Regions from separate parts of the Aeromonas sp. CU5 genome, predicted to be linked through region 4. Evidence: riboswitches for the same ligand, from Rfam matches in the RefSeq annotation. Region 4 holds a riboswitch; each other region holds the start of a gene.
The links. Region 4 has a riboswitch for cyclic di-GMP ahead of CK911_RS12780 (glycosyl hydrolase family 18 protein). Riboswitches for the same ligand answer to the same signal wherever they lie in the genome.

Region 1 (7,319 bases), 880 kb from region 4:
GCCCGAAACGCAACGAACCCGCTTTTTTGCCGCACATCGCCCAGGTGGTGGCGGCCTGTCGTGGTGAAGCGCCCGAGGCCTTGCTGGCCCACACCCGGGCCACCTCCGCCGCGTTCTTCCAACTTCCTCTCCAGGAGTGATTCATGGCTACAACTCTTCCGGGCGCCTTTCCGGGCCGCCGCCTGCGCCGAGTGCGCAAACATGATTTCAGCCGTCGTCTGGTGCGCGAAAACGTACTGACCGTCAACGATCTCATCTATCCGGTGTTCGTGCTGGAGGGGGAGAACCGTCGGGAAGCTGTTCCCTCCATGCCGGGGGTGGATCGCCTCTCCATCGACCTGCTGCTGGAAGAGGCCGCCGAACTGGTAGAGCTGGGCGTACCAGCCATCGCCCTGTTCCCGGTGACGCCGCTGGAGAGCAAGAGCCTGCTGGCGGAAGAGGCCTACAGCCCGAACGGGCTGGCCCAGCGCACCGTACGCGCCCTCAAGGCCCGCTTCCCGGAGCTGGGGGTGATCACCGACGTGGCGCTCGATCCGTTCACCACCCACGGTCAGGATGGCATCATCGATGACGAAGGTTATGTGCTGAACGACATCACCACCGAGATCCTGATCAAGCAGGCGCTCTCCCACGCCGAGGCCGGGGTCGATATAGTAGCGCCGTCCGACATGATGGATGGCCGCATCGGTGCCATCCGCGCCGCGCTGGAAGAGAACGGCTTCATCAACACCCAGATCATGGCCTACTCCGCCAAGTACGCCTCCTGCTACTACGGCCCGTTCCGCGATGCGGTCGGCTCTGCCGGCAACCTCGGCAAGAGCAACAAGGCCACCTACCAGATGGATCCGGCCAACAGCAACGAAGCCCTGCACGAAGTGGCGCTGGATATTCAGGAAGGGGCTGACAGCGTGATGGTCAAGCCGGGCATGCCCTATCTGGACGTGATCCGTCAGGTGAAGGATCAGTTCGGCGTGCCGACCTTCGCCTATCAGGTGAGTGGCGAGTACGCCATGCACATGGCGGCGATCCAGAACGGCTGGCTGAAAGAGAAGGAGTGCATCATGGAGTCTCTGCTCTGCTTCAAGCGGGCCGGGGCTGACGGCATCCTCACCTACTTCGCCAAGCGCGTGGCGCAGTGGCTGAAGGAAGATGCCCGTTAAGCAGACGTGACGGATAAAGACGGATAAAAAAGAGGGGAGCCGATGGCTCCCCTCTTTCGTTATGAATGTAGCCCGGACATCACTCCGGGCGGTGCCAATCGCGGTTGATGCGAGTGGCTGAGGGAGCCAGCGGCTCCCTCTTGGTTATGACCTGTTGATTACAGCTTGGTCCAGGCGTCGCTCCAGGCAGAGCCGGTACCCGGTGCATAGTGGCTGGTAGAGCCACCACACCAGCCGCTGTACGGCCAGGGTTTGCACTCGAAGTTGCCACCGGCGTTGCTGACCCGATCACCGGCCTGATAGCTGGTGTTGGGGGCATAGGCCGGGTAGTCGCCATCGTTGCCGCCGTTGTCGCTCTCTTCAGCCAGGGTGACCGGGAAGCGCTGTACTACCGGCTTCTGGCCGTCAGCCAGACCGCTGATGACCACTTCATAGCTGCCGTCAGTGACGTTGCTGCCTTGCAGTACCAGGGCGCTGGTGCCATTCACCTTGCTGCTGGTTGTGCCGTGGCTACGGCCGTTCTGCTCCAGGGTCGCAGTGATCTGCACCGGGTTGGCGGTGGTCACGTTGAAACGGATGCTGACCTGACCGTTGACTATGGTGTACTCGCTGGCCATGGCGCCGACGGTGAAGTCGCTGCTGTCGATCACCGGCGGCTTGTTGCCACCGTCACAGTCGCTGTCACCCTGCGCTTTCCAGACACCCCAGTCACCTGTGGTACCCGGCTCTTCGTTCTGGGTCCACCAGCCAGCCAGCCAGTTCTTGCCGTTGTGGCTGACGATGTCGCCGCCCACGTAGACCTTCTTGGCATCCCAGCTGTTTTCACAGATAGCGCCCTGCTCCTTGACGGTCACGTTGCGCTGCTGGGTCACCAGCTGACCGGCACTGTCGGTCACCTGATAGGTGAGGGTGTAGCGACCGACCTTGTTGCTGTCGACGCTGCCGCTGACCTTGATCTGGGCAGTCAGGTCACCATCTTCTTCATCATTCGCACTGACACCAGTCATCGGATCGAAGGAGGTACCCAGCTCCAGCGTGGTGTCGGTGACGCCGCTGAATACCGGCTTCATGCTATAGACTTCGACGCTACGCAGCTGTTCGGTGACGTTGTTGTCACGATCGCTCACCTTGTAGGTGAGGGGGTAGAGACCGATGCGCTGGTTGTCTACCGAACCTTCCACCAGGATCTGGCCAGTCAGGTCGCCATCTTCCTTGTCGTTGGCGGTGACACCGGCCATGGGATCAAAGGCGGTGCCCTGCTTGATGCGGGTATCGCTCACGCCGCTGAACACCGGCTTGCCGTTGTCGATCGGCGGAGTGATCTCCTGCTCGTGGATGAAGGGGCCGTAGCTCTTGATGAAGGATTCGTTGTAGGCCTGACCGGCGGCGTTACGACCCATGTCCCAGTTGATGGACCAGGTCATCAAGCCGCGCAGGGGCTGGCCCTGGTTCTTCAGCTTGTTGAAGGCATCGAACAGATCTTGCGGATTGGTGACGTAGCCGGTGGCGGCGGCGTCGATGTTGGTCGGGATGCCGAATACCAGCTTGTCGTGGGGGATCTTGTAGTAGCCACGGGTGCCGTTGATCAGCGAGTCCGCCATGTAGTAGATGAACTCTTCTTTCAGGGCATCGTTGTTCTGGGCAATCCAGCCGAAGCCGTCGATCCAGATACCGTCGCCACCCTGGTTGTAGAACTGGGGGTTGATCCAGTCATAGTAACCTTCCAGCGCCCGCAGATAGGGGGTGTAGAGGCCGTTGGCGGTCAGGTAGGGGAACTCGGGTGCCATGGTGATAAGGAAGTTTTTCCCCTGAGCACGATAGTGATCTTTGACGATGCGCAGGGCGGCCGGGATCACGGTCTGGTTGTTGGCAGCGGTGACTGCGGTTTGCTCCAGATCGATGTCCAGACCGTCAAAACCATAGGTCTCCACCAGACGAATGATTTCATCGGCGAAGGCTTGCTCCTGACCGGTGCGCAGCTCGATGTGGGCATCGGCGCCACCCAGTGCCAGCAGTACGGCACGGCCCTGACGGTTCAGCTCAGCGATCTGTTCGATGAACTGGCTTTCATTCATACCGGTGCCGGTATCCAGCTTGAAGGTCGGGATCGGGTTGCCGCCATAAACCTTCATGAAGGAGACATCGACCACATTGTATTGCGGGTTGACCTGATCCAGCTTGACGCAGGGGGCGACGCCACCCTTGTAGCCAGCGCCGCCGCACCAGTTGTGCCAGTAGCCGACCACCACACCAGATTGCGGGTTGACCATGTTCTGGCCTGCGCTGGCGGCGTGCAGCATGGGGCTGGTAGCGCCGATCAGGCAGCCCAGCAGGGAGAGTTTGAACTTGTTCATTGTTGCTCCGTACGTTGCAAAAGGAGGCCCATCAGGGGATGGGCTTCGGGGGCAGCTCCGCTGTCATAGGAAAATCCCTTAGACCGGTGGCTTTGCGTGGTGGCCTTTCGAACCACTTTGCCTTTTTCACCCGACCTCTGTGTGGTACAGACAATCAAGTGGCCCCCTAAATTAGCCGCATATGGTAGGAGGGGGAAGATAAATTAATCAACGCGCTCTCCTGTATGTCACATTTTGGAAAAAGTTAATAATTCAAGGTGTTCCAGAGGGGCGTTGCTTAAATAACAGGATGTTCGAAGAGCGGGAAAGCCTGATAACCACAGGGCTGGTGAGGGATTTATCCTGATGATCACCACCGGTGGCATGCCTAGCAGGAGCGCGGGAATGATGGGGAACAAGGGCTGCGGGCTGTGTCATTAGCTGACGCGAGGTGGCCCCCGGCTGGCTCGCGGCACTCCGGTTGTGAGACGGATGGCAAAAAGGGGGCTGGAGTGTGATTCCAGCTTGATTATTGCATGGGTTGCCCACATGTTAGAAAACCATACAGAGCTGATAAAGCGGTCTGTTCAAGACCTAACAAGAGGTAACCGGGATGAATAACCCTTTGCTGACAATGGATGCACTGCCCCCTTTCAGCCAGATCCAGCCAGAGCAGGTGCAACCTGCCGTGGTGCAGGCGATCGCTGACTGCAAGCAGAAGATCAGCGATGTGCTGGCCCAGAATGAAACCCACACCTGGGATAGCCTGATTGCCCCGCTGGAAGAGGTCAATGACCGTCTGGCTCGGATCTGGTCACCGGTCAGCCACCTTAATTCCGTCCTTAACAGCGAAGCGCTACGAGTGGCACATGATGCCTGCCTGCCGCTGCTCTCTGAGTTCCAGACTTATGTCGGCCAGCATGAAGGGCTCTATCAAGCCTATCTTGGCCTCTCCCAAAGCGATGACTTCCCGCTGCTGAGCGGTGCCCAGCGCAAGGAAATCCTCAATACCCTGCGCGACTTCCGCCTCTCCGGTATCGGTCTGCCTGCCGAGGTGCAGCAGCGTTACGGCGAAATTCAGGCCCGCCTCTCCGAGCTGGCCTCCCGCTTCAGCAACAATGTGCTGGATGCCACCCAGGGCTGGCACAAGCCGGTGACCGAGGAAGCCGAACTGGCCGGTCTGCCCGACAGCGTGCGGGCCGCTGCCCGTCAGATGGCCGAGCTCAAGGGCAAGGAGGGGTGGCTGTTCACCCTGGATATCCCTTCCTATCTGCCGGTGATGATGTATTCGGACAACCGCGAACTGCGTGCCGAGATGTATCAGGCCTTCACCACTCGCGCCTCGGATCAGGGCCCCAATGCGGGCAAGTGGGATAACTCCGCCATCATGAGCGAGCTGCTCACCTTGCGCCGCGAATTGGCCCAGTTGCTTGGTTTTGCCAACTATGCCGAGCTGTCGCTGGCGACCAAGATGGCGGACAAGACCGAACAGGTGGTGAGCTTCCTCACCGATCTGGCGGCCAAATCCCTACCGCAAGGCAAAGCCGAGCTGGAGGAGATCCGCGCCTTCGCCACCGAGCAACATGGTCAGGGCGAGCTGGCCGCCTGGGATCTCGCTTATTACGCCGAGAAGCTCAAGCAGCACAAATTCTCCATCTCCGACGAGCAACTGCGCCCCTACTTCCCCGCCAGCAAGGTGGTGAAGGGGCTGTTTGAAGTGGTGAAGCGGGTGTTTGGCATGAAGGTGCGCGAGCGCCTCGGCATCGATACCTGGCACCCGGACGTGCGCTTCTACGACATCTTCGATGCCGAAGACGAGCTGCGTGGCAGCTTCTACCTCGATCTTTACGCCCGCGAACACAAGCAGGGCGGTGCCTGGATGGATGTCTGCCTGGGTCGTCGCTACCGTCAGGATGGCTCGCTGCAAAAGCCGGTGGCCTACCTGACCTGCAACTTCAACGGCCCGGTGGATGGCAAACCGGCACTGTTTACCCACAACGAAGTGGTCACCCTGTTCCACGAGTTCGGTCACGGTATTCACCATATGCTGACCCGCATCGACGTGGCCGGTGTCGCCGGTATCAATGGCGTGGCCTGGGATGCGGTGGAGCTGCCGAGCCAGTTCCTCGAAAACTGGTGCTGGGAGTCCGAGGCGCTGGCCTTCATCTCTGGCCATCATGAGACCGGCGAGCCGCTGCCTGCCGATCTGCTGGAGAAGATGCTGACGGCCCGCAACTTCCAGGCGGCGATGCAGATGCTGCGCCAGCTGGAGTTTTCTCTGTTTGACTTCCGGTTGCATCAGACATTTGACCCGGCCAACCCGGATCAGATCCCGAGCCTGCTGGCCGAAGTGCGCAGTCAGGTGGCCGTGATGACGCCACCCGAGTTCAACCGCTTCCAGCACAGCTTCTCCCACATTTTTGCAGGTGGCTATGCGGCGGGTTACTACAGCTACAAGTGGGCTGAAGTGCTCTCTGCTGACGCCTTCTCCCGCTTCGAGGAGGAGGGGATTTTCAATCCGGTCACCGGCCAATCCTTCCTGAAGCACATTCTGGAGAAGGGCGGCTCGAAAGAGCCAATGGAGCTGTTCCGTGCCTTCCGTGGCCGCGAGCCCAAGGTGGATGCCCTGCTGCGCCACAGCGGGATCGCTGCGTGATATCTCCCCTCCAGCGGCGGGGTGAGCTTCAAGCAGGTACATATTTGTGACCTTGTAGGGTCAATTTGTGACGGGTGCGACAAAAAGGGACCTTATGGTCCCTTTTTTCAAGGCTTTTTAATATCTTGCTGATTGCATATTTGCACTGCCTGCGGCTCTTCAGTAGAGTCGTGTTCTAATCAGTCAAGGTGAGAAAGCCACTTGCCATGAGGCGAGCTCTCGATTCCGTCTATCAAATCATCTCCAGTCTGGCTCATTCGAGCGGGCGGGGATATTTCGATACTTTTGTGAGTGAAATCGCCGCTGCTGTGATGGCTGATGTCGTCCTGATCTCCAGCGGGGCACTCAATGACACCTGCTTAACGGTGCAGGCGGCCTATCCCTCCTCCCTTGACCCCGATATCCTGACGCTGCCACTGACTGACTCTCCTGATGCCATTACCTGGCAGGAGGGGGAAGCCTGGTTCAGTGATCGTCTGCTACAGCTCTTCCCCGAGATGCCACTTGCCCGGCAGTGGCAAGCCCGGGCGTATGTCGGGATTGCCCTCAAGAATGCTGACGGCGAGACCATAGGTGTCTGCAGTTTGCTCTATCGCCAGCCCCAGACTGATATGGGCCGGGTGATGGGCTTGCTCAGGCTGCTGGGGCCACTGGCGGGTCGCGAGCTGGCGTTGCTGTTGCAGCGACAGCTGCCGCAGCCTGTGCCGGATGCCCCCCATGTTTTGCAGAGCATGCTTTTTGAGGCTCCGGTGGGGATCGGCAAGCTCGATCTCACTGGCCGGATCCTCTGGGCCAATCCGGCCATTGAAAAGATGTTGGGTTATTCCCTCGACGAGCTGCTGCAGCGATCCATCTCTGACATCAATCACCCCGAGGATTGGCAACGCAGTCTCGAGTGCTACCAGCAAATTCACCGCGGTGAGTGCAGTCGTTTTACGCTGGAGAAGCGCTACCTGCGCAAGGGGGGGGAGATCCTGTGGGGGCGGGTCACGGTTACCCTCATCAATGACGAGCAACAGCAGCCGGACTACCTGATGGTGCTGCTGGAGAATATCGATCCTCTCAAGCGTCATGCTGAACAGCTTAAACTTTCGCACCGGGTCTATGACAACCTCTCCGAGGCCATTCTGGTGTGTGATGCCGATAGCCGCATCATTTCGGTCAACCCGG
Region 2 (7,319 bases), 1.9 Mb from region 4:
AGTTGACCTGGCTACCGCCCGGGTAGGATTTGTTGATGTCGTATGCTTCGGCCGCCCACAGGTGGCCACTGAGCATCAATCCGGCAAGCAGAAGGGTGATGCGATTTTTTTTCATTATTGTTGCTCTCTTAACTTTATTAGCAGACAAAAACGGGGTCTAAACAGACCCCGCCACAATCATAATGATGTCAACTTAACGGCAGCTTGCTGCGCCAACATCAACCCAGACATCGTGCTTGCCCGGCTCATTACCTTGAGTCCACCACTTGGCCTTCCATTGACGACCGTTGTGGTTGGTAAGTTCCCCGCCGTTGTAGACAACCGCAGCGTTCCAACCCAGCTCAACCTGGCTCTCCAGTGACCACTGATCCGCAGTGCGGCTAGGTTCATTGCCCTGGGTCCAGTACTTGGCACGCCATACCAGCTGGTTGTGGCTCACCTTGTCACCGCCGTTGTAGACCTTGCTGGTCTGCCATGCCGGGACGTTGGCCGCTTCCGGGTCGGTGGTATTGCATGAACCACCTTCCCCACCGTCACCGCCTTCATTGATCGGCGTAACGGTGAGACGGGTTGCCGCACTGGCGTCGAGTGCGCCATCGGAGACGGTCACAGAGAGGTCATAACCGGTTTCAACATCCACTGCAGGACCGGTGACCACCAGGGTGGCACTGTTCTGGCCAGTAGCCGAGATACCGGCTGGTACTTGCCATTGGTAGATCAGCTCGTCGCCATTGGGGTCGGATGCCTTGGCGGTGATGCTCACCTGCTTGCCCTCTTCTACTTTGAAGCTGGCGGGCAGAGTGACCACCGGAGGCAGGTTCGGTTGCGGTGCCTTGTTGGTCACCACCACCTGATCCTTGGCACTCAATTGATGGTCATCGGTCACGGTCAGCTCGAATACCAGCGCGGTATCGGCGCTCACGGCATTCAGATCGACCCGCACCTTGGCTTGCGTGGTATCACCCAGCACGGCTTGCGGACCGGAGACCTGCTTCCAGCTGTAGGTCAGGGCGCCTTTCTCCGGATCGTGGGAGGCTGAACCATCCAGGGTCAGGGAGGCCGGACCGGTCACAGTCACGTCGCTGCCCGCATTGGCGACCGGCGGCTTGTTGACTGGCGGGGTGATCCCCTCACCATGGCCGAGACCTTCGTGCATGGCGTTGAGGATGTCGCCGTTGTCGGCATCGATCTCCCAGGAGAAGAGACCGCCCAGCTTGTTGGCCAGCACATATTGACCTTTCGCCTTGACTGAACGCTCGTCGTCATAGGTGATCAGCTCACCAGTGGAGGGCTTGAACAGGGTCGCCGCTTCGGCGGTCTCGTCGTAGTTGTACTCCCAGCCTGCCCCCATGTGACTGTTGACGATGTGGCGATAGTCCAGCACGCCATCTTCCCAGGTTCCCTTGATCTTGCCGGTCGCAGTACCGGTGAAAGGATCGTTGCCTTGATAGCCGCTCACCCCTTTCCAGCCACGACCGTAGGCGGCGGCACCGATCACCAGCTTCTCGGAGTCGACCCCCTGTGCCAGCAGCTGCTGCACGGCAGAATCAGTGTTGTAGCGCTTGTTGGCAGAGCCATTGGTCGCCTGATACAGGTTGGCCTGATGGCCCAGCTGGGTATTGCTCCAGCCACCGTTGTAGTCGTAACTCATCACGAAGAGGTGATCCATGTACTGCTGGGCAGCCTTGTAATCCACATCCTCAATCTTGTCGTAACCGGCACCGATGGCGGAGGTGAGCTGATAAGTACGACCGGTCTCGGCCTCCAGCTCGTCGAGCATGGCGCGCAGATCCTTCATGATCAGCACATAGGTTTCACCATCTTTGGTCTTGTCCCCCAGATTGGGGTTGGCGCCGTCGCCGCCCGGGAACTCATAGTCGATATCGACACCGTCGAAGAACTTCCAGGTCTGCAGGAACTCTTTGACCGAGGCGACGAACACGTCACGCTTGGCTTTGTCATGCATGAAGAAGAAGGGATCAGAGAGGGTCCAGCCACCGACGGAGGGGAGGATCTTCAGGTCAGGATAGGCCTGTTTGAGAGCCATCAGATTGCCGAAGTTGCCCTTGTAAGGCTCATCCCAGGCGACCAGCGCACCCTGCCCTTTTTGCAGTGCCGCCCAGGGGTCGTGAATGGCGACCTGGAAATCCTTACGCCCAGCACAGGAGCGCTGCAGCGCCTGGAAGCTGCCGGAGATCTCCTTGAGGCTGTCGTTGAGGCCATCACCACCACAGATCGGGGTGAAGCCATAGAGGATATGGGTCAGGTTCTGGGCTGGCAGCTTGTCCACGCTGAAGTTGCGGTCGTAGACACCCCACTCCACATAGTAGGTGCCGACTACCTTGCCAGATTTGTTGGCATAAGGCTTGTTGTGCTCCTGCAGGGCAGGCTTGAGCGGCGCGAGGTGGCTGCCATCGGTATCGGCAACCACGATCTCTTTGGCATCGGACAGGGTGCAACCATCGCCGTTGCACAGCGCGACCTGCATCTGATAGCGGCCACCCTTGTACACCTTGAAGGTGGCGGTGCCGGCCGCTGAAGAGGGGCCGGACCACACTTCTTTGCCATCCAGCAGCACCTTGGCAGTCTGGCCGATATCGCCGCTCCAGATGTTCCAGGTGACGGTCACATCGGCGCCATCCTTGACCTTGACCAGCTCGTTATAAGCGCTCGCGGACTGGTTGACTTCGACGATGGCAAACTTGGTGGGACCCCAACCAATGGCGGGTTTGCCCGGAGCAGCCGCATAAGCGGCGGAGGAGGCGAGCAGGGTACTGACCACCATGGCCAGCAGTGCGGGTTTTGGACTTAGCATATTGCTTTCCTTTACGTTATGGAAAAAACGAAAGGGCAACGCAACACGACAGGTAACACAAAAATGACCACCCCTTGGCAAAGGCAGTCTGCATAACACTGTGGTGGCCCCGCTATCCTAGGTCAACATGTCCCTTAGACCGGAAGCTTTGCGTCCCGACTTTTCAATCGGTTTGCCCTTGTCACAACTTTATTTGCAGCGATAAATAATCGCCGATTAACTGTATGGGTATTCAATGGTTTAAGCAAATCCGACCATTGTTCATCAAGCAGGGGGCACAGGGCCACCTGACGAATAAAAGATTAAAAAACAGACACTTGTAAATTTGCAGCCTTTGGCGTGTCAATGATAAGGCCATTTCATTTTTGCGACACAAGTCACATTAAACCAATAAAAATCAACAAGTAAGAGCATTAAATCGCCAAGGGGTCATCTGAATCAGATTAAATGCATATATACTCGCCCCTTTGCATGACCAGCAGGGATCTTCATGCTCATCGATCTTCCAACCCGAACCAGACAACCCAGATACGACAGATTTGTTCGTCTGACGGTCTATACGCTGCCGCTGTCAGGGATACTCCTTCTGATCAACAGCCTCAACGGCTGGCAAAGGGCTCCACTCGCCTGTGTTCTGGTACTACAGAGCTACCTTATCTGCACCAGCTGGCTCTACCGCAACTACCGCTACCATCTGCACCGCCAGTGGCAACATCTTGACGAAGCACTCCGGATCAATGAAGTCACCACCGAGCTGGCACGCAACTCGGCGCAGTACCAGACCGAAGAGGCCTTTCTGGAGGATCTGCTTCGGCGGGCCATCATGTTGATCCAGGGGGCCGAGATGGGCTGTCTGCTCAAACTGGAGTCCGAGAGCGGCATGCTACGATATGAAGCAGCCATTGGCATGGATCTGGCCAAACTGCGCCAAGTAGAACTTCCTCTGACCCACTCATTTCAATACAAGCTGACCAAAGGTCGATGTCACAAAACGCTGCTGATCAATGATCTCTCCAGACTCAACGCCAACACGCCCCTCACGACAGAGGACCAAACCCTCCTTATCGACTGCTGTGATCAACCGATCCGCGCCACATTGGCCACCCCCATTCATGTGGATGGCCGGCTCTACGGCATGTTGAATATGGACAGCAGCAAACGCCATGCATTTACCCGCTACGACAGCCACCTGATGGCGATCCTGGCACGAGATATTCGCCACGCAATCACCATCTATCAGCAGTCCCACCGCATCTATCAGCTGGCCAATACCGACCAGCTGACTGATCTTGCCAATCGCCAGCGATTCGAGCAGAGCCTACTCGATCAACCGGAAGGCACCCTGCTGCTGATCGACATGGACAATCTCAAACAGCTCAATGACAGCTGTGGCCATCTAGCAGGCGATCGCGCGCTACGCCTTATCGCAGACGGAATACGCCGCCATTTTGGCAAAGATGTTATTGCAGCACGCTTTGGGGGTGATGAGTTTGTGTTGCTCACTCACTTTTCGCCCACCGAATTGCAGCAGGCTCAGGAAAAACTGACCAACATGTTGGCCAGCGCGTCCCCTCCCATCTTCTGCAGCATGGGCTCTGCGTATTACAGTGGTGATTTCAATACGGCTTTTGCTCAGGCAGATTCCGCCATGTATCAGCACAAACGGCGTCGCAAAAAGGAGTGCGCCAAAGCAGCCTTGGGGATGACCTCCGTCCCACCACATTCAGGTAATACGCGCCATTCCAGCGCCAGATCGTGCTCTGTTGAAAAGAGGGCTGAAGCTGACTGGGAGGTCCATGAAGAAAGAGCAAGAGATTCGGTCTGCTCGATGTCCATCTGACTAACTCTTATGCACACAGAGCGCCAATAAAAATGGCTATGTCCCAATTACGTGTTGCATGGGGTACCCCAACGCCTCATGCAGACACGCTTTGATATTCACTCCCTTCCCGTAACGCTCCAGCATCCTGCGCCAACCCAGATAATTCCTCAGGTAATGAGTTGCCACTCCATGGAAGCGCTCCATCCACTCTTTCAACCGATGGTGATACCCATTTACATGCTGGATGTGATACGCACCGACCACCCGCTCACCCTGACGATTGCGCACCACCTTATGGGTCACGCCCTGCTCTTTGCTGAAACTGGCATATACGCCCGCACCATCGCTACACAGCACTGCATCCGGCGAGACCAGGGGCTTCAAGACCGCGATAACTGTTTCGGCATTCATCTTTTCCAACTGAAAATCTGCATGGTGACCAGCACGGTCCTGCACCACCATCACAGGGATGTAATCGGGCCCGGTTCCCCGGGTTCGCCCTTTACCTCCTCGACACCGAGCCAGACGAGGTAATCCCCGCTGCCCCTTGAACGACTCGAGGAAGAAGGTCTCGTCGACCTCAACGATGCCCTCTTCCCGTGTGGCTTGATGGGCGGCCATCGCACGCAAGAAGCGGTGGCGCCAGAGGAAAGCGGTGTTCTTGCTGACCCCGCAACGCAGAGCTGCCCGGCGGACAGTGAGTCCTTCAATGAGGGCTTGCGCGTAGTCTTCCCAGCACTGCGTTTTACGTAATCTGGCCAAGGGGGTCTTGGTCAGCACGGTACTGGTGCGTAGACACAGTTTGCAACGATAGCGACGTAGTCCGCGACTCCATCCCCATGGTGCCAGCTGATTGGCATCGGCCTGACAATGTGGGCAACCGCTGCATGCAGGTAGCTGGGTATTGAGTGAGGTAATGGTGTGGGGCGCCATGAGCTCCTGCCGGGCAACACGGCGTTGGCGCAGGGTAAGCTGTGGAAAGAGAGACAACAGGTGTTGAAAGGCTGGGGTATCCATGATGGTAGACCTCAAGGTAATGACCTACTTCAAGCTTAGCCTTTCAACACATAATTGGGACAGAGCCATAAAAATGGGGCATGACTGGCATGCCCCGCGACCATTCAACTCTTGTTTATTTACAGCTGGCGGCCCCCACATCCTGCCAGACGTCGTGTTTGCCGGGCTCATTGCCCTTGGTCCAGTACTGCGCCTTCCACTGACGGCCGTTATAAGTGGTGATCTCGCCACCGTTGTAGGCCACGTTGGCATCCCAACCCAGTTGCACCTTGCTCACCAGCAGCCACTGATCCGTGGTGCGGCTCGGCTCGTTGCCCTGAGTCCAGTACTTGGCCTGCCACACCAGCTGGTTGTGGCTCACCTTGTCGCCGCTGTTATAGGTGGTTGCCGCTTTCCAAACTGGCCAATTGACCGCATCCGGATCAGTCGCCGTGCAACCACCGCCGCCGCTGGCCGGTTTGACCGTCAAACGGGTTGCCGCGCTGGCATCCAGCCCGCCGTCGGAAACGGTGAGGCTAAGATCATAACCGGTGTCGCTGGTCACGCTCGGGCCTGTCACCACCAGAGTGGCGCTGTTCTGGCCTGTCGCGGTGATGCCTGCTGGCACGCTCCACTGATAGGTCAGCGGATCGCCGTTAGGATCGGAGGCGGTGGCCTTGATGGTCACCTGCTTGCCCGCCTCCACAGAGGCTGTGGCTGGCACACTCACCACCGGTGCCAGGTTGGCTTGCGGCGCCTTGTTGGTGACAACAACCTGATCCTTGGCACTCAACTGCTGGTCATCGGTCACCGTCAGCTCGAACACCAGATTGATGTCGCTCGCCACGGCGTTCAATACCACCCGCGCCTTGGCCTGAGTGGCGTCGAGCAAGCCAGCCTGCGGCCCGGAGATCTGCTTCCAGCTGTAACTGAGAGCACTATTCTCCGGATCGTGGGAGGCCGAACCATCCAGCGTCACCTCGGTCGGACCGGTCACCTTGAGGTCACTGCCCGCGTTGGCCAATGGCGGCTTGTTGACCGGCGGCGTGATGCCACTGCCGTGGCCCAGCCCTTCGTGCATCGCATTGAGGATGTCGCCGTTGTCGGCGTCGATCTCCCAGGAGAAGAGGCCACCGAGCTGGTTGGCCAGCACATACTGCCCCTTGGCCTTGACCGAACGCTCATTGTCATAAGTGATGAGATCGCCAGTGGCCGCCTTGAACAGATAGGGCCCCTCGGCCACCTCGTCATAGCCCTGCTCCCAGCCAGCCCCCATCCGGTTGTTGACGATGTCGCGGTAATCCACCACCCCATCTTCCCAGGTTCCTTTCACCTTGCCGGTCGCCTTGCCGGTGAAGGGGTTGTTACCCTGATAGCCGCTCACCCCGGTCCAGCCACGGCCATACATGGCGGCACCGACCACCAGCTTGCCAGGATCTACCCCCTGCGCCAGCAGCTGATTGACCGCCTTGTCGGTGGTGTACTTGGTATTGGGATCCCAGCTCGCCGCATAGAGGTTGGTCTGGTGACCCAGCTCGGTGTTGCTCCAGCCACCGTTGTAGTCGTAGGTCATCATGAAGATGTGATCCATGTAGGGCTGGGCTGCCTTGTAGTCCACATCCTGGATCTTGTCGCCACCCGCCCCGATGGCCGAGGTGAGCTCATACTGGCGACCGGTCTCGGCCT
Region 3 (7,319 bases), 1.4 Mb from region 4:
CAGCGCGCTGATCCGTGCTTATGTCGAGCTGGCCCGCAACACGCCGCTGCTGATCCAGCTGTTCTTTCTCTATTTCGGGCTGCCAGCGCTGGGCTTGTCGCTCTCCGGGTTTACCACCGCGGTGATCGCCATGACCTTCCTCGGCGGTGGCTATCTGACCGAGGCGCTGCGTGCAGGCATTCAGGCGGTGCCCGCCAGTCAGCTGGAGGCTGGTAGAGCCATCGGCCTCTCCCGTTGGCAACTGCTGCGCCACGTGCAACTGCCTCAAGCCTGGCTCGCCAGTCTGCCCGCGCTGTTTGCCAACTTCATCTTCCTGCTCAAGGAGACGACCGTGGCTTCGGCAGTGGCGGTGCCAGAGCTGCTCTACACCACCAAGAATTACATCGCCCTCTACTACAAGACTTACGAGATGCTGGCGGTGCTGACATTGATGTGCGTGCTGATCTTTCTGCCGCTGTCGCTCGCTTTGCGAGTCGTTGAAAGGAGGCTGCAACATGGTCAGTTCGGTCACTGAGTTGCTTGAACTAGCGCGGATCCTGATGAGAGCGCCGAGCACCCTGTCATCGTCATCACAGGCCCTGCGAGCCTCGGAAAGGAGGGTTCAATATGGCCAGTTCGGTCACTGAGCAACTAACGCAGGCGCTGCCACTGCTGGCGGTGGGCGCAGGCCAGACCCTCGCCATCTCGCTGCTGGCCATCCTGTTTGCCACCCTCGGCGGAGTCGCTTACGGCGTGCTGGCGCAACAGGGGGGCAGAGTGGTGCGGGGGCTGCTGCGCTGCTATCTCGAGCTGTTTCGGGTGGTGCCGGTGCTGGTGTGGCTCTATCTCTTTTTCTTCGGGTTGCCGATCTTTTTCGGCCTCGATATTCCGGCCTTCTGGTGTGCCGTGCTGGTGCTCGCCCTCTGGGGCGCCAGCGAGGTGGGGGAAGTAGTGCGCGGTGGTCTGGGGTCGCTGGCACGTGGTCAGCAGGAGGCCGGGCTGGCGCTCGGGCTCTCGACCTGGCAGCTCTATCGCCATGTATTGCTGCCTCAGGCGTTGCAGCGGCTGACGCCGCCGACCATCAACATCTACACCCGCATCATCAAGACCAGCTCGCTGGCGGTGCTGATCGGGGTGGTGGAGGTGATCAAGGTGGGCCAGCAGATCATCGAGCGCACCTATGGCTCGCTGCTTATTTACGGTCTGCTGTTTCTGTTCTTTTTTCTGGTCTGCTATCCGCTCTCGCTTGCCTCGCGCCGGCTGGAGCAAAAATGGGGTAATGCGGTATGACACCTCTGCTTGAACTTAAGCTCGTCAGCAAACAATTCGGCACCAATCTGGTACTGGATCGGGTCAACCTCAGCGTGCGCGCCGGGGAGGTGATCGTCATCCTGGGGCCGAGCGGCTGCGGCAAAAGCACCTTGTTGCGTACCCTCAACGGGCTTGAACCCATTCAGGGTGGCGAGATCCACTTCGATAGCGTCTTGCTGGATGGTGCCACCGACTGGCAGCGGGTGCGCCAGCGTATCGGCATGGTGTTCCAGAGCTATCACCTGTTCCCCAACCTGACGGTGCTGGAAAACGTGCTGCTTGGCCCCTTGCAGGTGCAAAAACGGGAGCGGGCAGAGGCGCTGCTGCAAGCCGAGCAGCTGTTGACCCGCATTGGTCTGTGGGATCGGCGTTACGACTATCCGCGTCAGCTCTCCGGTGGCCAGCAGCAGCGCATTGCCATCGTGCGGGCGCTGTGCATGAACCCGCAGGTGATGCTGTTTGACGAGGTGACTGCCGCCCTCGATCCGGAGATGGTGCAGGAGGTGCTGGAGGTGATCCGCGATCTCGCCGGCAGCGGCATGACCCTGCTCATCGTCACCCATGAGCTGGCCTTCGCCCGGGCGGTGGCGGATCGCATCGTCTTTATGGATGGCGGCCACATTCTGGAGCAGGCCGCACCCCATCAATTTTTCGACAACCCCAGGAGCCAGCGTGCGCGCCAGTTCCTCGCCAAGTTTTCTTATACCGATATCAACAAACGAAAGGAGTCAGCATGAAAAAAATCACCTCGGTTCTGTTTAGTGCTTTGCTGGGACTGGGTCTTGCCAGCGGCGTTGCCCATGCGGCGGACGGTTCCCTCGACAAGATCAAGGCCCGCGACAAGCTCATCGTCGGCGTCTTCACCGACAAGCCGCCGTTTGGTTATGTGGATGAGAAGGGGAACTACGTCGGTTTTGACACCGACCTTGGCCGCCGCTTCGCCAAGGATCTGCTAGGGGACGAGAACAAGATCGAGTTCGTGGCGGTGGAGCCCGCCAGCCGAATCCCCTTCCTGCAGAGCGACAAGGTGGATCTGATCCTCGCCAATATGACAGTGACCCCGGAGCGGCGCGAGGTGGTGGATTTTACCAACCCGAACCTGCGAGTGGCGGTACAGGTACTGGTGCCGGAAGGGAGCTCGGCCAAAAAGCTCGATGATCTGGCCAGCAAAACCCTGATCGTTACCACGGGCACCACGGCCGACATCTGGCTGACCCGCAATCATCCGGAGTGGAAGGTGCTCAAGTTCGAGAAGAATAGCGAATCCTTGCAAGCACTCTCTCAGGGGCGTGGCGATGCCTACGCCCAGGACAATCTGGTGCTGTTCAGTTGGGCCAAGGAGAATCCGGGCTACCGGGTATTGCCCGAAAAGCTGGGCTCGGAAGACCCCATCGCCCCTGCGGTGAAGAAGGGCAATATCGAGCTGCGTGACTGGGTCAACGACCGTCTCGCCAAGCTGGGTGAGGAGAAGTACCTGCTCAAGCTCTATGACCAGTATGTGCGTGACAAGTTGAGTGCAGATACAGATCCCAATGATGTGATCGTCGAAGGAGGAAAATGGCAGGGTTAATGGACAAGCCCTGTTTTGAAGAGTGTGTGCAGTGAGTGAAGAGTGAGGTCTTGGTTCCGTTGGCATGCAAACCGAAAGGTTTGGCCTTTCAAGGCGTCCCCCGTTCGGGGTGACGCCTTTTTTTATGGTTGTGTTTGGGTGGGATTAGTTCAGTTCAATCCAGGCATCTTGCCAGTTGGAACCGACACCCGGTTCATAATGAGTGGCGGTGGTTGCCCACTGCACGCAGTAGCCGTTGTAGGGGAACGGCTTGCACTGATAGACCTTGCCATTTTTCGGCTGCAGTACCTTGGTACCGGCGGTGTAGGACTTGATGTCGTTCGGGAAGATGAACTGGTAGTCGCCGCCACTGCTCGCCTCTTTAAACATCAGGTCCATGGTCTGCTGGATGGCTTCGCCGCCTGCTTTTGGCATGCCTTTGATCACCAGTTGATGATGGCCTGCTTTGAGCCCTTCCAGTGCCATGCTGAAGGTGTGGCTGCTGTCCTTGATATCGGCACTGCTCTGGCCTTTGGCGACACCGCCGTGGTCATACAGGGTATTGGTGACGGCCAGATCCCCCTGTGCAGTAACGGTAAAATCGAGAGTGATTTTGCCATCTTCAAGCACATAGTCGCTGGCCAAACCGCTGACGCTGACGGTGTCTACGACCGGTGGTTTCAGTTGCAGCAGGTCAATCTCGACTCGCTCCAGATTGCTGCCGCGCTTCAGATAGACAGGGTTCATGCCGTAGATCGGGTTGAACTCGCCATTGGCGCTCTGTTGGCCGGCGCGGATCTGGCTCTGCTCGGCGTTGATCTTGGTTGCCAGCGCATGAGTCCAGTTATTTTTCAGGCCTTGCTCATTGCTGGTAATGGTCAGCACGGTCTGCAGCTCGTGGCGCTCGCCGATGGCATCGAATACCCGGGTTACTGCCTTGTCGCCGATGGTCAGATCGATGGAGGGATAGATGGTGCCAGCCTGGCTCCACTCCAGCGGTGGCTGATTGCCATCCTTGAACTGGGCATCAATCATGTTGTAGAAGCTGTTGGCGGTATCACCCACTTCCCACACACCCAGGATGACCTGGTAACCGGTGCGCTCTGGCAGGTTGCACTGATGAGTGACCTGCTTGGGTGGCTGCACCATGTTGCCTTCAATGACGCAGAAGGGATTAAGGTCAAACGAGGCGCGAGTCAGCGGCTGGTTGGGGTTCCAATCCTGCTTGGTCAGGTAGTAACGCCAGTTGCGGGTCACGTGGTTGGCGGTGAAGGTCCAGCTGATGGCAAAGGGGCCAGCTTGTACATCACGTTTGGTCCAGCGATCGCTGGTCTGAACGTTCAGTTCGCTCCAGCGTGGGCTGCCCGCCGAGGCGATCTGACCATCTTGCGGGCCAGACTGCGGGAAGCCGGAGGGGCCTTCCACGCTTTGTGGCTCCCACTGCACGCCGCCACACTGGCTATTGCCGCCGGTCTTGCACAGGTAGTTGCGACTTTCGGGTTGGCTGATATAACCGTGAGCCAGGGCGCTGCCGCTGACCAGTAGTGCCAGTGCCGCTGCGGCATGACTAAGGTGGGTGTTTGCTGCCATATATTCCTCTGGGAACTAGAACTGGGCAGTCAATGGGCGATAGCTGGCGGGTGTCAGCACCCCATGGATGGAGTGGTAACCCCGCTATCCTGCAGTGTCGAAGGACCGGAGGCTTTGCGTCCTGATTTTACAATCAGTTTGCCAATTGACTATGTAAGGTGGCCGGAGCCAGATAATCGGCGAGACTATATCAATCAATGATTAATGTGTTAAGAATAAACGTTTAACTGAGATTTCAGGCTGACCTCTTGTCTGCTTAAGTGTCTGTTTTTCTTTTCCCTTTGTTATCGCACCAAGTGGTCGTGTCGCTTTTTTGTGCCTTAAGTTGTGCGCGCAATGTGGCTTTGGTGGTTTTAGCTGTGGTCAATCATCGCCAGCCTTGTTGCTGGCGATGATTGTGTCGTGGATCAGTGGCGGGCGCTCTGTTCTGTGACGGTTCGGGGGCTTGCATGGGGGATTTGCATCGGGGTGATAGTCGACTCCTTGCCCAGTTTAAACACCGCAAGCCGCTCATCCAGACTGCGGGAGAGGCCAGCCAGCAGCTCACTTTCTTGGGCCAGTTGTGAGGCGGACTGAGACATCTCCAGCGCCGAGTCGTTGATGCCGCTGACGTTGCGGTTCATATCCTCGGCTACCATGCTCTGCTGTTCGGCGGCGGTGGCAATCTGGGTCGCCATATCGCTCACATGCTGGATGCGGTTGACGATTTGGGTGAGATCCTGACCTGCCTGGCGTGACTGATTGACGCTGCTCTCCGCCAGTTTGCGGCTGGCATCCATGGCGCTGGCTGCACTAACGGCTCGCTGTTGCAGTTGGGCAATGGTGCTCTGGATCTCTTCGGTGGACTGGCGGGTGCGGCTTGCCAGCTGGCGCACCTCGTCGGCTACCACAGCAAAGCCACGGCCCTGCTCGCCAGCCCGTGCTGCCTCGATGGCGGCATTGAGGGCCAACAGGTTGGTCTGTTCCGAAATGGCGCTGATAACAGCCGTCACTTCGCTTATCTGCATTACCCCCTCCTTGAGCTGATTGACTTGTACTGTTGCCTGTTCCACCTCGGTAGCCAGCGCCTGAATACCGTGAACGCTGGCATGGACATCCTGGTTGCCCAAGCCTGCTTCACTGGTGGCATCCTGGGTATCGCGGGCGGTATTTTCAGCATGACCCGCCACATCGGTGATGGTGGCACTCATCTCGTTCATGGCGGTGGCGAGCTGGGCCAGTTGATCCCGCTGGCTGGTGACCGCCTGATTGGTCTGCTCGGCAGAGGCGGCGATGCGCAGGGCGGCATCCGCCACGTTGCGGGCCCCCAGACTTGCTTCCAGCAGGGCGTGCCGGATGGCATCCAGACTCTGGTTGGTGCAGCGGGCGACCATACCCAACTCATCCTTGCCGTGCACCGGGATGCTCACCACCAGATCGCCCTTGGCAACCCGTTGCATGGCGTGGTTGATCTGATTGAGGGGGGAGACAATGGAGTGAGTGATGCGCCAGCCCAGCAGCCCCATCAGCAAGACCGCGATGGCAGTGGCTGTACCCATCTTCATGTATTGGGCCCAGATGGTCTGCTGGATATCCTGCAGCAGCATGCCGGAACCGAGGATCCAGCCCCAGGGTTGATAGCCGGAGACCATGGAGAGCTTGTCAGCCGTTTCGCCTGACGGACCGGTCCAGACATATTGCAGGGTGCCCTGTTTACCCCCTTTGGCGATATCCACCATCTGGAACCAGAACTGCCCAGCGGTGGCGGCCCCCCCTTCCCCCATCTTCTGACCGACCAGCTCGGGGCGGATAGGGTGCACCAGCATGGTGCGGTTCTCGTCGATGACAAACAGGTAGTTGTTGCCATCAAAGCGGGTGTTGGTCAGCAGCTTGCGCGCTTCCTGCTGCGCCTGCTCTGCTGGCAAGGTGCTGGCCAGAAACTGGATCTGGCTCATGGTTTGCCCCAGCACCGCATTGAGCCGCGCCTCTCGCTCGCTCATCAGATTGCGCTGGAGTGCATTGGCCGAGATAAACAGCAGCGAGATAAAACCGACAAATGCGACCGTGAGCAGCAAGATCAATTTGCGGCTCACAGTGATATCACCGAGCTTGAACATGACGAAACCCTCATTATCCCTATTGATGTGACGTGGCTCGTTACCGCGGTAGCCTAGTTTCATAAATTAACGACTCATTGTTGCAGCCGTTCGTCGGCCTTTTTCAAATGAGTGTTTTGACAACAGTATAGCCAGCAGACAGCGATACTCACTTTTTGGTAGCGTGTTCATGCGCATCCCTGCGTCATTTTTGCCAAAGAGTGTGAATGGTTTGGCATTTCAGCAAAAAATAAGGAGTGGGCCCCGCTGCGGTAGCCCCCACAACAAGAGGGAATTTATGAGTTCCATTGCCAGGAATTACTTCAACCAGCTCAACGTCGACTACCTGCAGGTACACAGGTGCAAGGAGGATCTCTTCTGGTCCACCTATATGGGCACCAGCGACGATCAGGCCGGTTTCACTGCGGCCGAGCAGGCCTACAAGGCGTTCTGTTCCAATCCGGCCCGTCTGCCCGCGTTGCGGGAGATGCTGGCGCAGGCCGAACAGGATGATCTCAAGCACGGTCTGCAAGGCTGGATCGCCTTCTTCGAATGCAATGTCATCGAGGATCCGGCCGCCACCGCCCTGATGGGCGAGCTGGTGGCCGCCGAGGCGGAGTTGTTCGCCCGCCGCAAGGGGTTGCAACTGACCCTGCTGGATGAACAGGGCCAGCAGGTGGCCGGTAGCCTGCCCGCCGCCAGCACTTCGCTGGCCGCCAGCCCGAACGAGGCGGTGCGCCAGAGCGCGCTCGCCATGTTCCACACCCTGGAGCAGTGGGTGGTCGGCAACGGTTTTCTCGAGGTGGTGGCAATCC
Region 4 (7,319 bases):
AATTAATCCCATGTCCGGGTGGATCACTTTTCAATCGGCGAAATTAGCCAGAGTGGATCAGTTTTCGGTCGGCGTTGACAGTTTGCCGGTTGGTTGACGTGTTACCCGAGCCGAAATGCGCTCTGAGTTCAGGCATATCCTGGGTTCGGAACAGGGCGCCATCGATAGCAAAGACCTGTAAACCATGCCACTGGTCTTCAGGATAACGTTCCCGCCCCCACACATCAGCACACTGCTTGAACAGCCACTCGAGCGGCTGTTTGCCGAGTCGCTGACGGGCTTGAGACAGGGCACTGTCAGCGAGCAAGGCATCATTTGCCAAACCTTCGGCACAGATGTTGAGGCGCCGAGCGACCTCGGAGATGGGCTCATTGCGAAAAAAGGCCATCCCCACGACGAGCCACAAGACCATATCAGCAGGTAAGCGGCGTCGGCGGATAGTGGCCTTTTCAGACAAGGCGGCAGCGGCAGTAATCCATTCGTCGGGAATATGGTCGGCAAAAATTGCCAACCGGGCCAGCATGTCGCCAGATGCTTCAATAACATCGCTCAGGTCGTTTGCAATAGACATAAAAAAATCCGGAACCAATGATTGGTTCCGGATTGTCCTACAGCAGAAGGATCGGTCAATGGATCCTTAACTGATCAGCATTGCACTATACTCGTGGGCTTTGGTCACGCTCTCGGCGGGCAGAATAATTAACGGCGCTGACGTCGCCAAGCCAGCGGCAACAGTGCCAGCAGGCCGAGTCCCAATGCACCACCGCCTGAGGAGGTGTCCGGTTTGCTGGCATCGATCTCCAATTTCAGGTCGACGATGATGGGATCATGGTCGGAGGCGCTGAAGGGGTTGTCAGACTTGAGCAGTGCATCGGTGTATTTAGCTGCGTACTCGAACTGACTGCTCTCGAAGGCGTTGATATGCCAGTCAAAGACCCCGGTCACCTTGCTGGCTAGCGCCGGGTTGGCGAGGGCATAGTCCAGGGTACCCAACTCCCCGTCGTAGCTGTAGGAGATGGCTTTTTCCTTGTTGAATTTGACGTTCAGGTCGATCAGGCCGTAGCTCTTGGTCACCTCGCGACCGAGCTGCTCATAGGACTGGTCACCGATAAAGGTGTGGGAGGCCGATACGATCTTGCGTTCGCTGGTGGCTGGGTTGTAGTCGGTCAGCACCCGGATCGGATCTTCCTTGGCGTAGGAGTTGAAGTCGCCAACCAGCAGCACTTGGCCCGGCAGTTTACTGACCGCTTCACCCAGCACTTTGGCGGCGGAGACCCGGAACTCGGTGCACTTGCCCTGCAGGTCGGCCGGTTCTGTCTTGCCATCGCTATTTTCGTAGCAGCCTGACCCCTTGGATTTGAGGTGGTTGACCACCAGCGTCAGCGGCTCTTTGCTCTTGGCGACGGTGAAAGTCTGAACCAGAGAGTCGCGCTGACCGGCTGTCTTGGTCATACCACCTGTGGTGTAGCGCTGCTCCGGCAGCTTGATGACGCTGGCATCCCCGCTGGGGGTGAGCAGGGCAGGGCGGTAGATCATCGCCACCATGATGGTATCGCCGCCGAAGAACTTGCCATCGATGAGGGCACTCACCGGCAGGCGCACATAGGCGTAGTGTTTGCTCGCATCCTTCTGCTGTTCGTTGAGGCGGGTCACCAAGTTGTGGAGGGCCGAGTTATCCTCGAAGCCGTTATTCTCCATCTCCATCAGGCCGAGCAGATCCGCATCCATCTCGGTGATGGCGTTGGCTATCTTGGTGCGTTGCTTTTCGAATGAGAGCAATGCTTTGGCGCCACGGTTACAACTATTTGCTTTTGGATCAGTGTTATCCGCATCCGATTGGTCTTTGCATTGAACATTGAGTGCACCACCAATACTGGAGTGGCTGGTGAAGTAGTTGAGCACGTTAAGGCTGCCGACCCGTATGTTGGTACTCGGCGTGCGGGCAGGTGAGGTCAGCTGTCGATCATTTTCTGGTGTGCGCAGCAGATTGCCGACACTGAGGGTGACATCGTTTGGCACCATCAGACGGAAGGCATCTTTGTTGTAGATCACCGCACCCTCCAGGCCCTCGAATTGATCACCGATGCGCAGATAACCCTGGTCGGCATCCAAAGCCGGGAACCAAGGAAGAGCTCCATCCTTTACCTTGAAATCAGACTCGACGACCAGACGGTTGCTGCCATTTTTGCTGGCCAGAGCAATCGCTTCTTGACTGTTGGCAATATGGAGCTGGGTTGGCTTGATGAGCGGAGCCTTATGGGAGAGTTCTAGGCTGGTGCGAGAGGCTTTATAGTCGGAGCTAAAGTTGCGCGTCAGGTGAAGATCACTGCTGCTGTTGAGACGTACACGCATCCCTTCATGGCGATTGAGTGCATTGGTCAAGGTCTCATTGTCGTTGACCTTGAGCACACTCACCGGTACGTTTTTGCCTTGCCCTAACACCTGGAGCCGGGGAACTGTACCATCCCACTTCAGCTTGAGCTGAGTGCCGCCCATGTACTCCTCGACCTGGGCTTCCAAGCAGAGCTCTGTACCCACCTTGATATCAGAACGAGCATCCTTGAGGTAGATGAAGATGCCGTCTGAGGTGGCCGGGTTGCCATCACCCACAGGGTCGGTCAGATAGAAGCCTCTGGTCAGGCTTTGGCTCACGGTGGTGACAACACCCTTGACGTGGAAGGAGACTGGGCTGATAGCACCATTGGTGGTTGGAGAGGTGGCCAGCGCGCTGGCAGAGCCTGTGCCCTGAATGGTCGGGATGGGGGTGAGTTGAGCCGGATCGGACGGGCAGACAAATGCCGCATGGGCGCCTGAGGATGCAAGTGCCAGCCCCACGGCCAGCGACAGCAGGGTACGAGTACCTTTCATAGGTGTTCCTTTTTTATTTTTGCCAGTGATTCCATAGCCTTGGCTCGTTGACCAAGGGCGCGCATTGTCACATTTCTGGCATGTCGTACCAGTGAGCCAACGCACATTACGGGGATGCAAATGAGGGTGATTTTGGTTTTTTTGACTTGGCTAACAGTATGAAATTAATGATAAAAATATTAATTCCTGGCTAGCTGAACATGGAGGGTTAGCTGGAAATTCACATATTTTCTTTCGAGAATTAAGATTGAGACTCTGCTGGTTGATTCCTATACTCGGCATGTTCCTCAAGGAACCCAGGTAAAGGGCAAACCGGCAGTGATGTCGGGGCGCAATGCCTCCGGTCTTGATCATGGATCCAGATAGCGGGGTTTCCCTGGGTGAGGGTGGTTTTTGTGGCAAGTCCATTGCCAGTTGTCTGCGCCCATCATGCAGGTTGCGATTGTTCTTTGCCTTGGTGACCAATGCCAAGACAAAACAAGGAAGATAACAATATGCAACAGCTCTTCAGACCCAGCCGGCTTGCCATGCTGGTTGCCCTTGCGGCTGTGCCCGCCTGGGCTCAGGTCGCTTATCCCGCCTATAAATCCGGTACTGCCTACAAGGCTGGCGATATCGTCAGCAACGTCGGCGCTCTCTACGAGTGCAAAGAATTTCCCTATTCAGGCTGGTGCGGGGCATCTCCCTATCACTATGAACCGGGCGTTGGTGCGGTCTGGGCTGATGCCTGGAGGCTCTATGGCGGCGAAGTGCCACCCCCGGCACTCGGTGTAGCTGTCAGCTCACCGGCTGTCGGTGCCCGTTTCAATGAAGGTGCCAGCGTGGCGCTGGCGGTGAGCTTGAGCGGCCCGGTGACTGCGCTGGTCAAGGTGGAATATCTTGTTGACGGCAAGCAGGTCGCCACGGCGAGCGCTTCCCCCTGGAATGCCAGTTGGAGTGCCGCCGGTGTGGGTGCCCATGCCCTGAAAGCGCGGGCGCTGGATAAAGATGGCAAGGTGCTGAGCGAGGCGGATTCCAGCTTCAAGGTCACCACCGTGGTGGCACCAGAGGCGCCCAAGGCGAGCATCAGCAGCCCGGCCAGCGGTGCCAAGGTGACGCTGGGTCGCAGCGTGGCGGTCAGCGGCAACGTCACCGATGCCAACAACGATGTGGCCAAAGTCGAGCTGTTTGTCGATGGCAAGAAGGTGGGTGAGGACAACGCCGCCCCCTGGCAGGTCAACTGGACGCCGGATACCAAGGGCAGTGCCGCCCTCAAGCTGGTGGCCACCGACAAGACCAATCTGAGTGGCGAGTCGGCGGCGGTGACCGTCAATGTCGAGGAGGCTGCCTTGCCGCCAGATGGGGGGAACCTCTCCTGCGATATCCGCCAGATCTATCGCCCGGATGGTTACGAGTGCATGGGGGATGACCACGCCCGCCGGGTCATCGGCTATTTCACCTCCTGGCGCACCGGCAAGAATGGCCTGCCCGCCTATCTGGTGAGCGATATTCCGTGGAACAAGATCACCCACATCAACTATGCCTTCGCGGCAGTGGATGAGCAGAGCCACCAAGTCAAGGTGGACGACGCTGCCACCAAGATGACCTGGGATGGCGTGCCGGGTGCCGAAATGGATCCTGAATTCGCCTACAAGGGCCACTTCAACCTGCTGTCGAAGTACAAGAAGCAGTATCCGGACGTGAAGACCCTCATTTCGGTAGGGGGCTGGGCCGATACGCGTGGTTTCTACACAGCTACTACCAAGGGCGATTGCTCGGTCAATACCGACGGCATCAATGCCCTCGCCACGTCGGCAGTTGGTTTCATCCGTCAGTACGGCTTTGACGGGGTCGATATCGACTACGAATACTCCACTTCCATGAAGGATGCGGGTAACCCCAACGACTTCCCGCTCTCCAACCAGTGCCGCGGCAAGCTGTTTGCCAACTACAAGGTGATGATGCAGACCTTGCGTAACAAGCTGGATGCAGCGGGCAGCGAGGATGGTCGCAAGTACATGTTGACCATCGCCTCCCCGGCGTCGGCCTACTTGCTGCGCGGGATGGAGAACTTCCAGGTCACCCAGTACCTCGATTACGTCAACCTGATGACCTATGACTTCCACGGTGCCTGGAACAACTTTGTCGGCCACAACGCAGCCTTGTTTGACAACAAGGCTGATGGAGAGTTGGCCAACTGGGGTGTCTACACCCAGAAAGAGTTTGGCGGCATCGGTTACCTCAATGCGGCCTGGTCGGCACACTACTTCCGTGGTGCGCTGGCAGCCGGCAAGATCAACGTCGGTGTGCCCTATTACACCCGCGGTTGGCAAGGGGTCAGTGGTGGTACCCACGGTCTGGGTGGCAAGGCGGCCCTGCCGAGCCAGAGCGATTGCCAGCCCGGCACCGGTGGCAGCACCATTCCGTGCGGCAACGGGGCGGTCGGCATCGACAACATCTGGCATGATCTGGACAAGAACGGCAAAGAGATCGGCGGTGGCGCCGTGCCCATGTGGCATGCCAAGAACCTGGAGAATGCGGCCAGCCTCGGCATCACTACACTGCCGAGCTACGGCACCGCCTGGGGTCTTGATCCCAACAACCCCGCCCACGTGATGCAAGGCAAGTATGTGCGTTACTACGATGACAAGGCCCACGCGCCCTGGCTGTGGAACGAAGAGAAGAAAGTGTTCCTATCTACCGAAGATGAAGAGTCAATGGGCCACAAGCTCGACTACATCATCAACCGTGGTCTGGGTGGTGTGATGTTCTGGGAGATGGCTGGCGACTACGCTTTCGATCCTGCCAAGAACGAGTACGGGATGGGGGATACCCTGACCACGCTCGCCTACGACAAGTTCGCCAAGGCGACGAAGTACAACACCAAGCAGAACGATCTGGCAGCTCCGGCGGCCCAGCTCGACATCGCAGTGAGCCTCTCCGGCTTCAAGGAAGGGGACTCCAACTACCCGATCAACCCGACCCTCAAGCTCACCAACAACTCGACCCAGACCATTCCGGGCGGTACCCGTATCGAGTTCCTGGTTCCGACCTCTACCTCCGATACCATTACCGACCAGAGCGGCATGGGGCTGAAAGTGGTTGAGAGCGGTGGCAACCAGAACTCCGACGGCATTGCGGGCGAGAAGGACTTTCACAAGGTAGGGCTGACCCTGCCGACCTGGAAGGCCTGGACACCGGGGGCCGATGTAGAAGTGGCGCTGACCTACTATCTGCCGGCCGCCGGTGTGCCAAGCGGTATCCGCATCATCAGCGGCAACCAGACCGCTGGTCTCAAGGCCGAGTTCCCGACTCTGCCCGAGGCGGTGCTGGGTTCCGGTGGTGGCGATAATCCGGGGACCACTTGCAGCAGTCAGAGCATTAATCCTGCATCTTACAAGGCCTATCCAACCTGGCCGCAGGGGGATCATGCCAATGGTGGCGATCGCATTATCCATAATAAGGTGGTGTGGCAGGCCAACTGGTGGACCAGCAGCGAGCCCAAGGCAACTGACGGCAGCTGGAAATCTGTATGTAGTTATTAATCTTGAAATCAATGAGATAAGTGGGGCTTCGGCCTCACTTTTTTTGTCTGGTTGGTCGATCTGGTTGAAAATGCGCCTGCCTTTCCTGGCGGGCAGCCTCTATAATAGAGTCGATTAATAAACAGATGGACGTTGCATATGGCGAGTATATTGGATTCAGTTGATCAACGAACTCAGCTAGTAGGTGAAAACCGCCTGGAGTTGTTGATGTTCCGTCTCGGCACCCGCCAGATCTTTGCCATCAACGTCTTCAAAGTACGGGAAGTGGTCAAACTGCCGCACCTCAGCCGAATGCCCGGTTCTCACCACAATATCAGCGGTGTGGCCAACATCCGTGGCACCTCGATTCCGGTGATTAATCTGCGCAGTGCCATCGGTATGCGCCCCATGCCCATCGACACTGAATCCAACCTCATCATCACCGAGTACAACCGTACCATTCAGGGTTTTCTGGTGGGGCAGGTTGCCAACATCGTCAACATGACCTGGAAGGATATTTTGCCGCCACCGCGCTCTGCCGGGCGCGCCAACTACCTCACCGCCATCACGCGTATTCCGGATGACGGCGTCGATCAGATCGTCGAAATCATCGATGTGGAGAAGGTGCTGGCAGAGATCATCACCTATGACATCCGGATCTCGGAAGAGGTGCTGGATCGGGAGATCCTGCCCGAGATGCATGGTCGCAAGGTGCTGATCGTCGATGATTCCAGTACTGCCCGTAATCTGGTGCGCGAAACCTTGATGCAACTGGGTCTTGAAATCATTGAGTGTCAGGATGGCTTGCAGGCGCTTAACCTGCTTAAAGGCTGGTGTGATGCAGGCAAGAAGGTGACCGATGAGATCCTGCTGATGATCACTGATGCCGAGATGCCGGAGATGGACGGCTACCGCCTGACCCACGAGGTGCGCAGCGATCCGCGTATG

Region 1: it holds a riboswitch for cyclic di-GMP, as region 4 does, so the genes downstream of both, CK911_RS21610 (immunoglobulin-like domain-containing protein) here and CK911_RS12780 (glycosyl hydrolase family 18 protein) in region 4, are expected to answer to the same signal.
Region 2: it holds a riboswitch for cyclic di-GMP, as region 4 does, so the genes downstream of both, CK911_RS00930 (glycosyl hydrolase family 18 protein) here and CK911_RS12780 (glycosyl hydrolase family 18 protein) in region 4, are expected to answer to the same signal.
Region 3: it holds a riboswitch for cyclic di-GMP, as region 4 does, so the genes downstream of both, gbpA (N-acetylglucosamine-binding protein GbpA) here and CK911_RS12780 (glycosyl hydrolase family 18 protein) in region 4, are expected to answer to the same signal.

The regions. Positions count from the first base shown of each region.
Region 1 is NZ_CP023817.1:3,782,644-3,789,962, reverse strand. It holds gene CK911_RS17015 (TatD family hydrolase) at 1-140, shown strand, start outside; gene hemB (porphobilinogen synthase) at 144-1,160, shown strand; gene CK911_RS21610 (immunoglobulin-like domain-containing protein) at 1,319-3,514, opposite strand; cyclic di-GMP riboswitch class I at 3,562-3,646, opposite strand; gene prlC (oligopeptidase A) at 4,107-6,149, shown strand; gene CK911_RS16995 (bifunctional diguanylate cyclase/phosphodiesterase) at 6,356-7,319, shown strand, end outside.
Region 2 is NZ_CP023817.1:211,305-218,623, reverse strand. It holds gene CK911_RS00935 (glycoside hydrolase family 19 protein) at 1-115, opposite strand, end outside; gene CK911_RS00930 (glycosyl hydrolase family 18 protein) at 194-2,815, opposite strand; cyclic di-GMP riboswitch class I at 2,915-3,002, opposite strand; gene CK911_RS00925 (sensor domain-containing diguanylate cyclase) at 3,306-4,655, shown strand; gene CK911_RS00920 (IS1595 family transposase) at 4,692-5,654, opposite strand; gene CK911_RS00915 (glycosyl hydrolase family 18 protein) at 5,770-7,319, opposite strand, start outside.
Region 3 is NZ_CP023817.1:4,298,033-4,305,351, forward strand. It holds gene CK911_RS19500 (amino acid ABC transporter permease) at 1-514, shown strand, start outside; gene CK911_RS19505 (amino acid ABC transporter permease) at 607-1,269, shown strand; gene CK911_RS19510 (amino acid ABC transporter ATP-binding protein) at 1,266-2,027, shown strand; gene CK911_RS19515 (transporter substrate-binding domain-containing protein) at 2,024-2,860, shown strand; gene gbpA (N-acetylglucosamine-binding protein GbpA) at 3,005-4,429, opposite strand; cyclic di-GMP riboswitch class I at 4,501-4,582, opposite strand; gene CK911_RS19525 (methyl-accepting chemotaxis protein) at 4,837-6,525, opposite strand; gene CK911_RS19530 (M3 family metallopeptidase) at 6,803-7,319, shown strand, end outside.
Region 4 is NZ_CP023817.1:2,897,867-2,905,185, reverse strand. It holds gene istB (IS21-like element ISAeme17 family helper ATPase IstB) at 1-6, shown strand, start outside; partial or broken gene CK911_RS12790 (transposase domain-containing protein) at 80-571, opposite strand; gene CK911_RS12785 (ExeM/NucH family extracellular endonuclease) at 700-2,868, opposite strand; cyclic di-GMP riboswitch class I at 3,165-3,247, shown strand; gene CK911_RS12780 (glycosyl hydrolase family 18 protein) at 3,396-6,392, shown strand; gene CK911_RS12775 (chemotaxis protein CheV) at 6,531-7,319, shown strand, end outside.